Regions from separate parts of the Gracilibacillus sp. Marseille-QA3620 genome, predicted to be linked through region 1. Evidence: predicted binding sites of a transcription regulator. Region 1 holds the regulator's gene; the other holds the start of a gene.
What was found. The regulator NrdR, encoded in region 1, represses ribonucleotide reductase genes. The targets are predictions, from matches to a motif close to AACACNATATATNGTGTT.

Region 1 (4,434 bases):
TATTTATATAATTTTTGGTTAATTGTATAACTCATATTAGGGGGAAATGGAATGAAGGCTAGAGTTGCAATCAATGGATTTGGTCGTATCGGGAGAATGGTATTCCGGAAGGCCATCAAAGAAGACAACATGGAAATTGTAGCGATCAACGCCAGCTATCCTGCGGAAACACTAGCGCATTTAATAAAGTATGATACTACTCATGGACGATTTGAGGGGGAAGTCGTTCCACATGAGGATCATTTAGTCGTGGATGGGAAGAAAGTATTGCTGATTAATAACCGAAACCCGGAAGCTTTGCCGTGGAAAAGTCTTGAAATTGATATCGTGATTGAAGCAACTGGCAAATTCAATCATCGTGATAAGGCATCTCTTCATTTAACAGCTGGGGCGAAGAGGGTAGTGCTTACAGCGCCGGGTACAAACGAAGATGTCACAATTGTCATGGGTGTCAATGAAGAGCAATTGGATATCGCCAATCATTTCGTTATCTCTAATGCCTCGTGTACAACGAATTGCCTGGCTCCGCTTGCCAAGGTGCTTGATGAGCAGTTTGGCATTGATAATGGCTTGATGACAACGGTTCATGCCTATACGAATGACCAGAATAATATCGACAATCCGCATAAAGACCTGCGGAGAGCAAGAGCTTGTGCACAAAGTATCATTCCGACTACAACAGGTGCTGCCAAGGCTTTATCACTCGTTCTGCCACAATTAAAGGGCAAGCTGCACGGGACAGCGCTCCGTGTGCCGACGCCGAATGTATCTCTTGTGGACTTGGTCGTTGACTTGAAAACACCAGTTACGGCTGATGATGTCAACCGAGCATTGAGGAATGCAGCAGGCGGAAAGCTCGCTGGGATCATGGAGGTTTGCGAGGAACCGCTCGTTTCCATTGATTTCACCACCAATCCGCATTCAACCATTATTGACAGTCTGTCAACCATGGTGATTGGCGAACAAAAGGTAAAGGTCCTTGCTTGGTATGATAATGAATGGGGCTATTCATGCAGGGTTGTAGATTTAGTGAACCATGTAGCCCATTTACTCGTAAAGGAAAAAGCACAAGTAAGCTGAATAAGGATAGTAAAAACCGCTCCCGTATAAATGGGAGCGGTTTATTTTTGGACAACGAGTATGGGAAGAAATACAAGAATTGGCAGGGTTTTGTTGCAAAAACAACCTAAAAATTATATACTAAAAACCGTGAACTTCATATCCTGGCACTGGCTGCTTAAAGGGTTAGGACCTCGTAGGACTAACTTTCCCCCGTGGCAGTTGCGGCCAGAAACGAAGGTATCAAATTCGTTTAAATGCTTGAAGGGGGAATTAAATATGAAAACTATTGGTCGTCATGTCATTTCGGAATTATGGGGCTGTGATTTAACAAAGTTGAACGATATGAATAAGATCGAGCAAATTTTTGTAGATGCTGCACTTAGGTCGGGAGCTGAAGTAAGAGAGGTTGCCTTTCATAAATTCGCCCCCCAAGGAGTCAGTGGAGTCGTCATCATTTCTGAATCGCATTTAACGATTCATAGTTTTCCGGAACACGGTTATGCTAGTATTGATGTATATACTTGCGGTGACCTTGATCCGAACGTTGCAGCTAACTATATCGCTGATGCCTTGAATGCTCAAAAGAAGGAAACCTTTGAGATACCAAGAGGAATGGGGCCTGTTGCTGTAAGAAGAGTTCACGCCATGTAAATTCAACTATTTGAAAGGGATGCCGATTAAGAATCGCATCCTTTTTTTGACGAATCGCCGTATAATACAAAGCAGCTTTTGTCTATTTGAAACAAACACTTGTCCAAAAGGGCTTGTTTCTATAAGATAGAACTATAGAGAAAGGGACGGTGCTAATCGAAATGATATGTCCAACTTGCCACCATAACGGGACAAGAGTGCTCGATTCCCGGCCTGCGGATGAAGGTCGTTCCATACGCAGAAGAAGAGAATGTGAGTCCTGCGGCTACCGGTTTACCACGTTTGAGAAGGTAGAGGAAATACCTTTGATTGTGGTGAAGAAAGACGGTGCCCGTGAAGAATTCAGTCGTGAGAAGATCCTTCGCGGATTAATCAGGGCATGTGAGAAACGCCATGTTGCCTTGAAGGAACTAGAGGAAATCACGACAGAAGTAGAGAAGGAACTGCGAAATCAGGGCTTCTCCGAGGTGAAGAGCGACCATATTGGAGAGATGGTCATGGACCGTCTTGCTGAGGTGGATGAAGTCGCCTATGTAAGGTTTGCCTCTGTTTATCGACAGTTTAAAGATATCAACGTATTTATTAAGGAATTAAAGGAATTAATAAAAAAAGAAGATTAAAACAGGGCTGAAGGCAGTTTCTTTAGCTCTTTTTTGCCATTATCACTTCTTGCAGGCGAAAGGTTTGTAAATATGATGCAATATTCCTGGATGTTCGTAAACCCAAAAGATCGATATGTTGTCCTGTATAAGGATAAATTGTCAGAGATGGATCATAAGGTGATTCAGTATCTGTATCAGCCGCTGATCGGCGGTCTATCTATCTCGCTGTATTTGACCTTCCTTAACGAGGTGACTACCGGGATGATGTATTCAAAGCAGACCACCCACCGATGGCTGATGGATGTACTCGGTATGCCGCTTGATGACATCTATCAATGCCGCAGAAGGCTAGAAGGAATCGGCTTGTTAAAGACCTATAAGAAGGCTGCTGCCGAAGGAAATGTCTTTATTTATGAAATCATGCCTCCGCTCACGCCGGATGCATTTTTCCACGATGATCTATTGCCAATTTATCTTCAGCAAAAGCTCGACAGCAGACATTATGAGCGGCTCTTATCGATGTTTTCTGATAAGAAGATTCCAGATGATTATGAGGATGTTACTCACTCATTTACGGATGTATTTGAATCAGAGTTCAAGAATCCGAAGGAATTGGCTGAGCCGAAAACAACGACCCAAAATCAGTTCTTCTCTAAAGATGTGCAGGGATACAGCGCTAATTTCATTGAGCAATTTGACTTTGAATTATTATTTGCGTCCTTAAAGAGCAGCTTTATCTCGCGGAAATCCTTTACTCCAGCTGTTATGGAGGCGGTCGCGACGCTTGCCTATCTTTACAAGATAGGGGTTATGGACATGAGCAAGCTCATCCTCCGCTGTCAAAATGAGCATGAAGAGATAGATATTGACGAGCTGCGCAAAAGTGCGCGTGAGCTGTTCTTAATCAATCATGGTGAGGAAATGCCGGCTATTATTGAACGGGTGCAGCCGGAATATGAGCGCACCATCTTTGAGCCGAAAACGCCTGAGGAGCATTTACTTTATACATTTGAAACGACATCACCGCTGGAATTTCTAGTCAGCTTATCTGAAGGCGCTCTGCCATCAGAGAAAGATCTGGCGCTTGTTGAAAAGGTGATGGTTAATCAAAAGCTGCCGCCAGGCGTTGTTAATGTCCTTCTCCATTATGTCATGCTACGTTCGGATATGAAGCTTCAGGCAAGCTATGTGGAGACGATTGCCTCCCATTGGGCCCGCAAAAAGATTACGACCGTACGCGAAGCCTATGATACAGCCAAGAGTGAGCATAAGAAGTACCAAAAATGGGCCGATGAGAAGCAGAATAAAACGGCCAAAACAACGAATCGCCGCGTAAATACCTCCGGAAGGAAAGAAATGATTCCAGAATGGATGGATGACAAGAAGAAAAAGGAGCCAGCCGCTCAGACGGAGGATATTGCTGAGAGGGCGCGGAGACTGAAGGAACAAATACAAGGCGGAACTCAGCAGGGAGGTGAGAAGCAGTGAAGAATATACAGGACTCATTGAATAAGCTGGGGAATCGAGAGAGCTTCCAGAAAAGATGGGATGAAATGCGCAATCTGGTTTTGAGCAACCCGGATGTTCGCGCCTTTTTGCGTGAGCATGAGGATGAATTGACCAATGACATGGTTGAGAAGAGCATGAACAAATTGTATGAGTATGCGACTCAAACGAAGACATGTGATGAATGTCCATCGCTTGAAAGCTGCCGTAACTTAATTGGCGGACATACCCCGCGCTTATTCATCCAAGGAAAGAGAATTGATGTATCCTATGAGCCATGCCGCAAGAAACTCCTCCATGAGGAGAAGAACCGCCTGCGGAAGCTGATTCACGCGAGCCATGTGCCGAAGGAGATTGTGAATGCAACCTTCGCTGATTTATATATTGATGAGTATGTGACAGAGGCGAGAATTGAAGCAATCGAGAAGGCTAAGAATTTCGTCGATAATTATAAAAAAGGCATCCATAATAAAGGGCTCTATTTATACGGGGAATTCGGTGTCGGCAAGACGTATCTCCTCGGCGCCATTGCTAATGGCTTGTCAGAGGACGGCATCTCCTCCCATATTGTCTATTGGCCCGAGTTCCTGCGTGAGTTGAAAGGCTCCTTCGC
Region 2 (4,434 bases), 310 kb from region 1:
ATTATCCTGCATGCGAACACCGACTTTAACCGTTTCCTTCAGCTTATCGAAATTGACCGTTTTTGCGTCCTTATCTGTCATTTCCGCTAAGTTCACGGCTGCCAGGTTACATACGGAATAAGGAGCTAAAGGCTGCTCACCGCATGGGTTTGTCGCAACGACCTTTTGTCCATAGCTCTTTGCATTAGTCATGTCATTGGCATTATCGATAAAGAAAATACCAGGCTCCGCAGAGTAAGTAGCACAAATATTAATTAAATTCCATAATTCCTTCGCTCTCACTTTACGGTAAACACGCACACCATAGCCGCGTTTTTCCCACTCCCGTACGTCTCCGCAATCCGCCCATTCATTATTATAGATTTCCATTTCCTCTGGGCTGTAGGATTCTACATCAGGGAAGCGCAATTCATATTCAGCATCATTCTCAACAGCATCCATGAACTCCTTTGTCAAGCAGACAGAGATGTTTGCACCTGTTAGGAAGTCTGGATTATGGACAGCGTCATTGCCGCCGTGCGCCAGTTTTTCCTCTGCTTCTTGAATGATGGCTTCACTGAAACCGCCTAGTCCTGGAATGGTCTTATAGTTCACGATTCCCTGATACATGGCTTGTTCCTGAATGGAAAGAGGTGTGAATTTTAATTTCTCTGCAGCCAGCCTTTGAATCGTCTCATCTTCTGATACTTCCATCAAGAAGCGCAGGATTTTCGGATTTTGCATCTTAGAGATGATGAACTCAACAATATCGGGATGCCAGTCAGCAAGCATAATCATTTGCGCACCGCGACGTGAACCGCCTTGTTCGACCAAATGAGTCAGCTTCGCGATATCATCAAGCCAGGAAACCGCTCCCGAGGATTTGCCGTTAACACCACGGGCAAGGGTGTTTCGTGGACGCAAGGTAGAACCGTTTGTACCTACTCCGCCGCCTCTGCTCATAATTTCCATAACTTGCTTGCGGTGTTCAGAGATACCCTCACGGCTGTCCTTGATGAACGGCATAACGTAACAGTTAAAATATGTCACCTCTGTCTCCGATCCAGCTCCATACAGCACACGGCCAGCAGGGATAAAGTTTGTTTGAACCAATTGCTGATAGAATCTCTCAAAGGATTCCTGACGCTTCTCTTCTGTCTTCTCCACTTGTGCCAAACCGCGCGCATTGCGTTTGGCGATTTGCTCATAGTAAATCTCAAGCGGCTTTTCAATGACATCAAGCGACTTGCAAATCAAACCTGTTTTCATTTCATCATGCTTGTCCAACGAAGCTCTGTATTCTTCTTCTACAAGCACATGGGCTGTTTTCTTTTCCCAATCAATTTCTTGAATATATCCTAGTCCGCGGGCTGGGAATTTTGGATCTTCCTTGATCGTCAAGACAACGAAGTCCCCATTGGCAAGCGTAAGCTTCTCCGTATCCTTAAACGAATAGCGATCGATCATAACAAGTCTTGATACACCTTTATAAGTCTTATTCATGTCGGGTGTTATTGGAAACACCTGTGGAAAATTGGCAATATCCTTATTCAACCTTTCGACATTTACAGACAGCTTATGATTAACAGCAGTATACAATATGATCTCTCCCAACCTCTTAAGTATTCTTCATGAATGTTTTTCTTTCTCTGATGCAGTTTGTTTTAATATAAATAACGTTATCATACGTCTTTTTGAAATTCAACTACATATTGTGTCCCTATTTTTTCAACGCATACTATATATTGTATTTGTGCATTTATCGAATGAATTGTCAATCTTCCTCTATGGGCAGAATTTTAAGAGAATCTGCGATTATGAACATTTTTCTACCCATTTTGAACAAAATCAAACAATAACTAGGATTTAGGACTTTTGCCTTACATTCTACAATATTCGTCCTTATTCTGGCTTATGAACCCCTTTTGATGAAGACTGATGTCGAATGCCAGAATATAAATTATATCGGTCCGAAGGAGGGGTCGTAAAGATTAAAGCATTCTTTTTAGAGGGATTGCCATAAAAAAATTTTGCCAGACAAAATATCTCCCTGTATAATAAATGAGGGAACAAACGAGAAAGTGGGGATTTCATTGACACCAACGACATATATTCTGATTGGCCTGGCTGTGCTGATCATTGCGTATTCAATTTACAGCTATTTCTCTACAAAAAAAATGGTTAAGACCTTATCCCAAGAAGAGTTCAAAGCTGGATACCGGAAAGCCCAGCTGATTGACGTTCGTGAACAAAATGAATTTGACGGCGGACATATTTTGGGAGCCCGCAACATTCCATCCACTCAATTAAAGATGCGCATGAAGGAATTGCGCAAGGACAAGCCTGTCTACTTATACTGCCAAAGTGGTATGAGAAGCACAAGAGCAGCTCAAATGTTATACAAAAACGGCTACCGCGACCTTTACCAGCTTGATGGCGGCTTCAAGAAATGGACTGGAAAGATCAAATCCAAATAAAAAGAGCCGATGCTGTCAAAAGCGCATCAACTCACACACAAAACGCGGACAATCCCCTTTATTCAGGTTTCTGAAAAAGGGGTTTTTATTTACCCCTTTTTCGGCTGTCTATCTTCAATCTTGGCGGCTAAGCTCTCAGCAGCCCGCTTATACAATTGACTCATATGAGCAAGCGATGCTACGGCCAATAGTTCCTCAAAATATTCCGCATCCTCCTCCTGACTAGCTCCTGCTGTCTCCTTAAGCTCCTTCATGCTTGTTTCGATACTTTCCGTGAAAATGGCGGCATTCTTATCCGTTTGCTTCAAGAAGGCCTCATACAGCCAGTCAATTGAGAGATCATCCTTCATAATTCTTTCATTGAGCGGGTCAAGAATCCCTTTGATTTCATTGATGGACAGGCTTCCTTTTAGCTGATAGATAAGACTGAGCAAGATTAAGTGCCTTTTCGTGTATTTCTTATTCTTGATTGGGAAGAACACTTTAGCCTTCGCATAATTATTAATCATCGTTTTCGTAAGAATCTTCTCATCATCAGTCCGCTTTGTTTCTTTAAACTTATTCTCGAATAATTGAATGACTTGATCCATATAAAGGTCAATCTCTGGAATTTCGTGAAGATTCAGCCTTTCATTTAACCCAATATTCTCTATAAAATCCATTTTATCATTCATCAATAATCCCTCATATTTCTTCGTCTTTCCATTTATTATACGTGTTTCCTCATGCAAGGTAAATAACAACCACTTCATCTATTTCCATAAATCCCACATATGGTTTTTAATACTAGATGTATAGATCAGCAAGGAGAGACTTTTACCCCATTCCCAATATTCGGAACCGTTATATAATGGTCTATAGATTTACACAAAGGAATGGTGAACATGAAATCAGAAAAAAAGAGTGCGGTTCAGACCTTTGCCAACCAATGGTCCTTTCTCCTCACACTGCTCGCCTTTATCGTCTTTATCTTCTTTATGATATTCGGCTCGGCCTTTAGCAGCCAGACATGGATTTATTCCCTTATCCCTTTTCTGCTGGTCACCTTGATCTTAGGGGTTATTGGAATTCCCTTTGAAAACCCTAATAAAAGGAGAATTGCCCAATCGATTTTCTCTATCCTCCTATCGCTCTCGCTCATTCTGCTGTTAGGGGTTATTTATCTCGCGCCAATCTTGTTTCCATTTGGCATACCGTCTATTTGAAACCCAGATTGGTTGATGATTCCATTTGAAACATACTTGCTCATAAACAATAAAAAACACTCCCCAATAAACAGGGAGTGTTTCTTCGTTCAGCCTGCGACAAAGGATCTCGCCTTATGCCTTATGCATTCGATGGTTTCTTTTCTTCCTTTACCGAAAGGATACTGGCTTCGGTTCCATATTCCAGGCGGATTCTTTTACGTGCCTCCGCAGGTGTCCGTGCGGTAATGGGCATCATTTGTTTTTCACCCTGTGCCTCTATCTCAACGAGGAAGCATTTTGCTCCGCATCTCATTTGCTTCCCTCCTATTACTCTCTTCTCTTTATTATAGAACAAAAGCATGAAAGAGCGAGCAATGGTTATACTGTCATTGAACTGCACCCTATAAAGTAGACAGTTTAATAAAAAGGGATGTGCCGTGTTTATGCGGCGATGAGATGACTTCGGTAAGCTGCCGGAGTCATCTTTTTTAATGTCCATTGCTTTCTCGTATTGTTATAGTAATCCATATAATCATCAATCATATATTTTAGTTCTGCCAAACTGTTTGCCTCCTTATAAGGAACTTCGTCCTTCATATGTCCAAAGAAGGATTCCATTGGGGCGTTGTCCAGGCAGTTTCCCCTTCGTGACATGGACTGTAAGAGCCCCATCTCTTTCACGCGAGATTGATATTCAGGATGCGTGTAATGAAACCCTTGATCCGAATGAATCATTGCTTCTGGATGTAATTGATTCCCATAACAACTTTCTAACTTGGTTAATGTTCGGT

Region 2: the regulator NrdR is predicted to act here: its motif matches at 1,714-1,731, upstream of ACY8DX_RS15245 (vitamin B12-dependent ribonucleotide reductase).

Annotation. Positions count from the first base shown of each region.
Region 1 is NZ_CM143102.1:3,326,310-3,330,743, reverse strand. It holds gene ACY8DX_RS16760 (glyceraldehyde-3-phosphate dehydrogenase) at 52-1,080, shown strand; gene speD (adenosylmethionine decarboxylase) at 1,339-1,713, shown strand; gene nrdR (transcriptional regulator NrdR) at 1,875-2,333, shown strand; gene ACY8DX_RS16745 (replication initiation and membrane attachment family protein) at 2,406-3,803, shown strand; gene dnaI (primosomal protein DnaI) at 3,800-4,434, shown strand, end outside.
Region 2 is NZ_CM143102.1:3,020,175-3,024,608, forward strand. It holds gene ACY8DX_RS15245 (vitamin B12-dependent ribonucleotide reductase) at 1-1,578, opposite strand, end outside; gene ACY8DX_RS15250 (rhodanese-like domain-containing protein) at 2,157-2,456, shown strand; gene ACY8DX_RS15255 (DUF1836 domain-containing protein) at 2,546-3,208, opposite strand; gene ACY8DX_RS15260 (hypothetical protein) at 3,341-3,661, shown strand; gene ACY8DX_RS15265 (hypothetical protein) at 3,783-3,956, opposite strand; one part of gene ACY8DX_RS15270 (IS3 family transposase) at 4,085-4,434, opposite strand, start outside.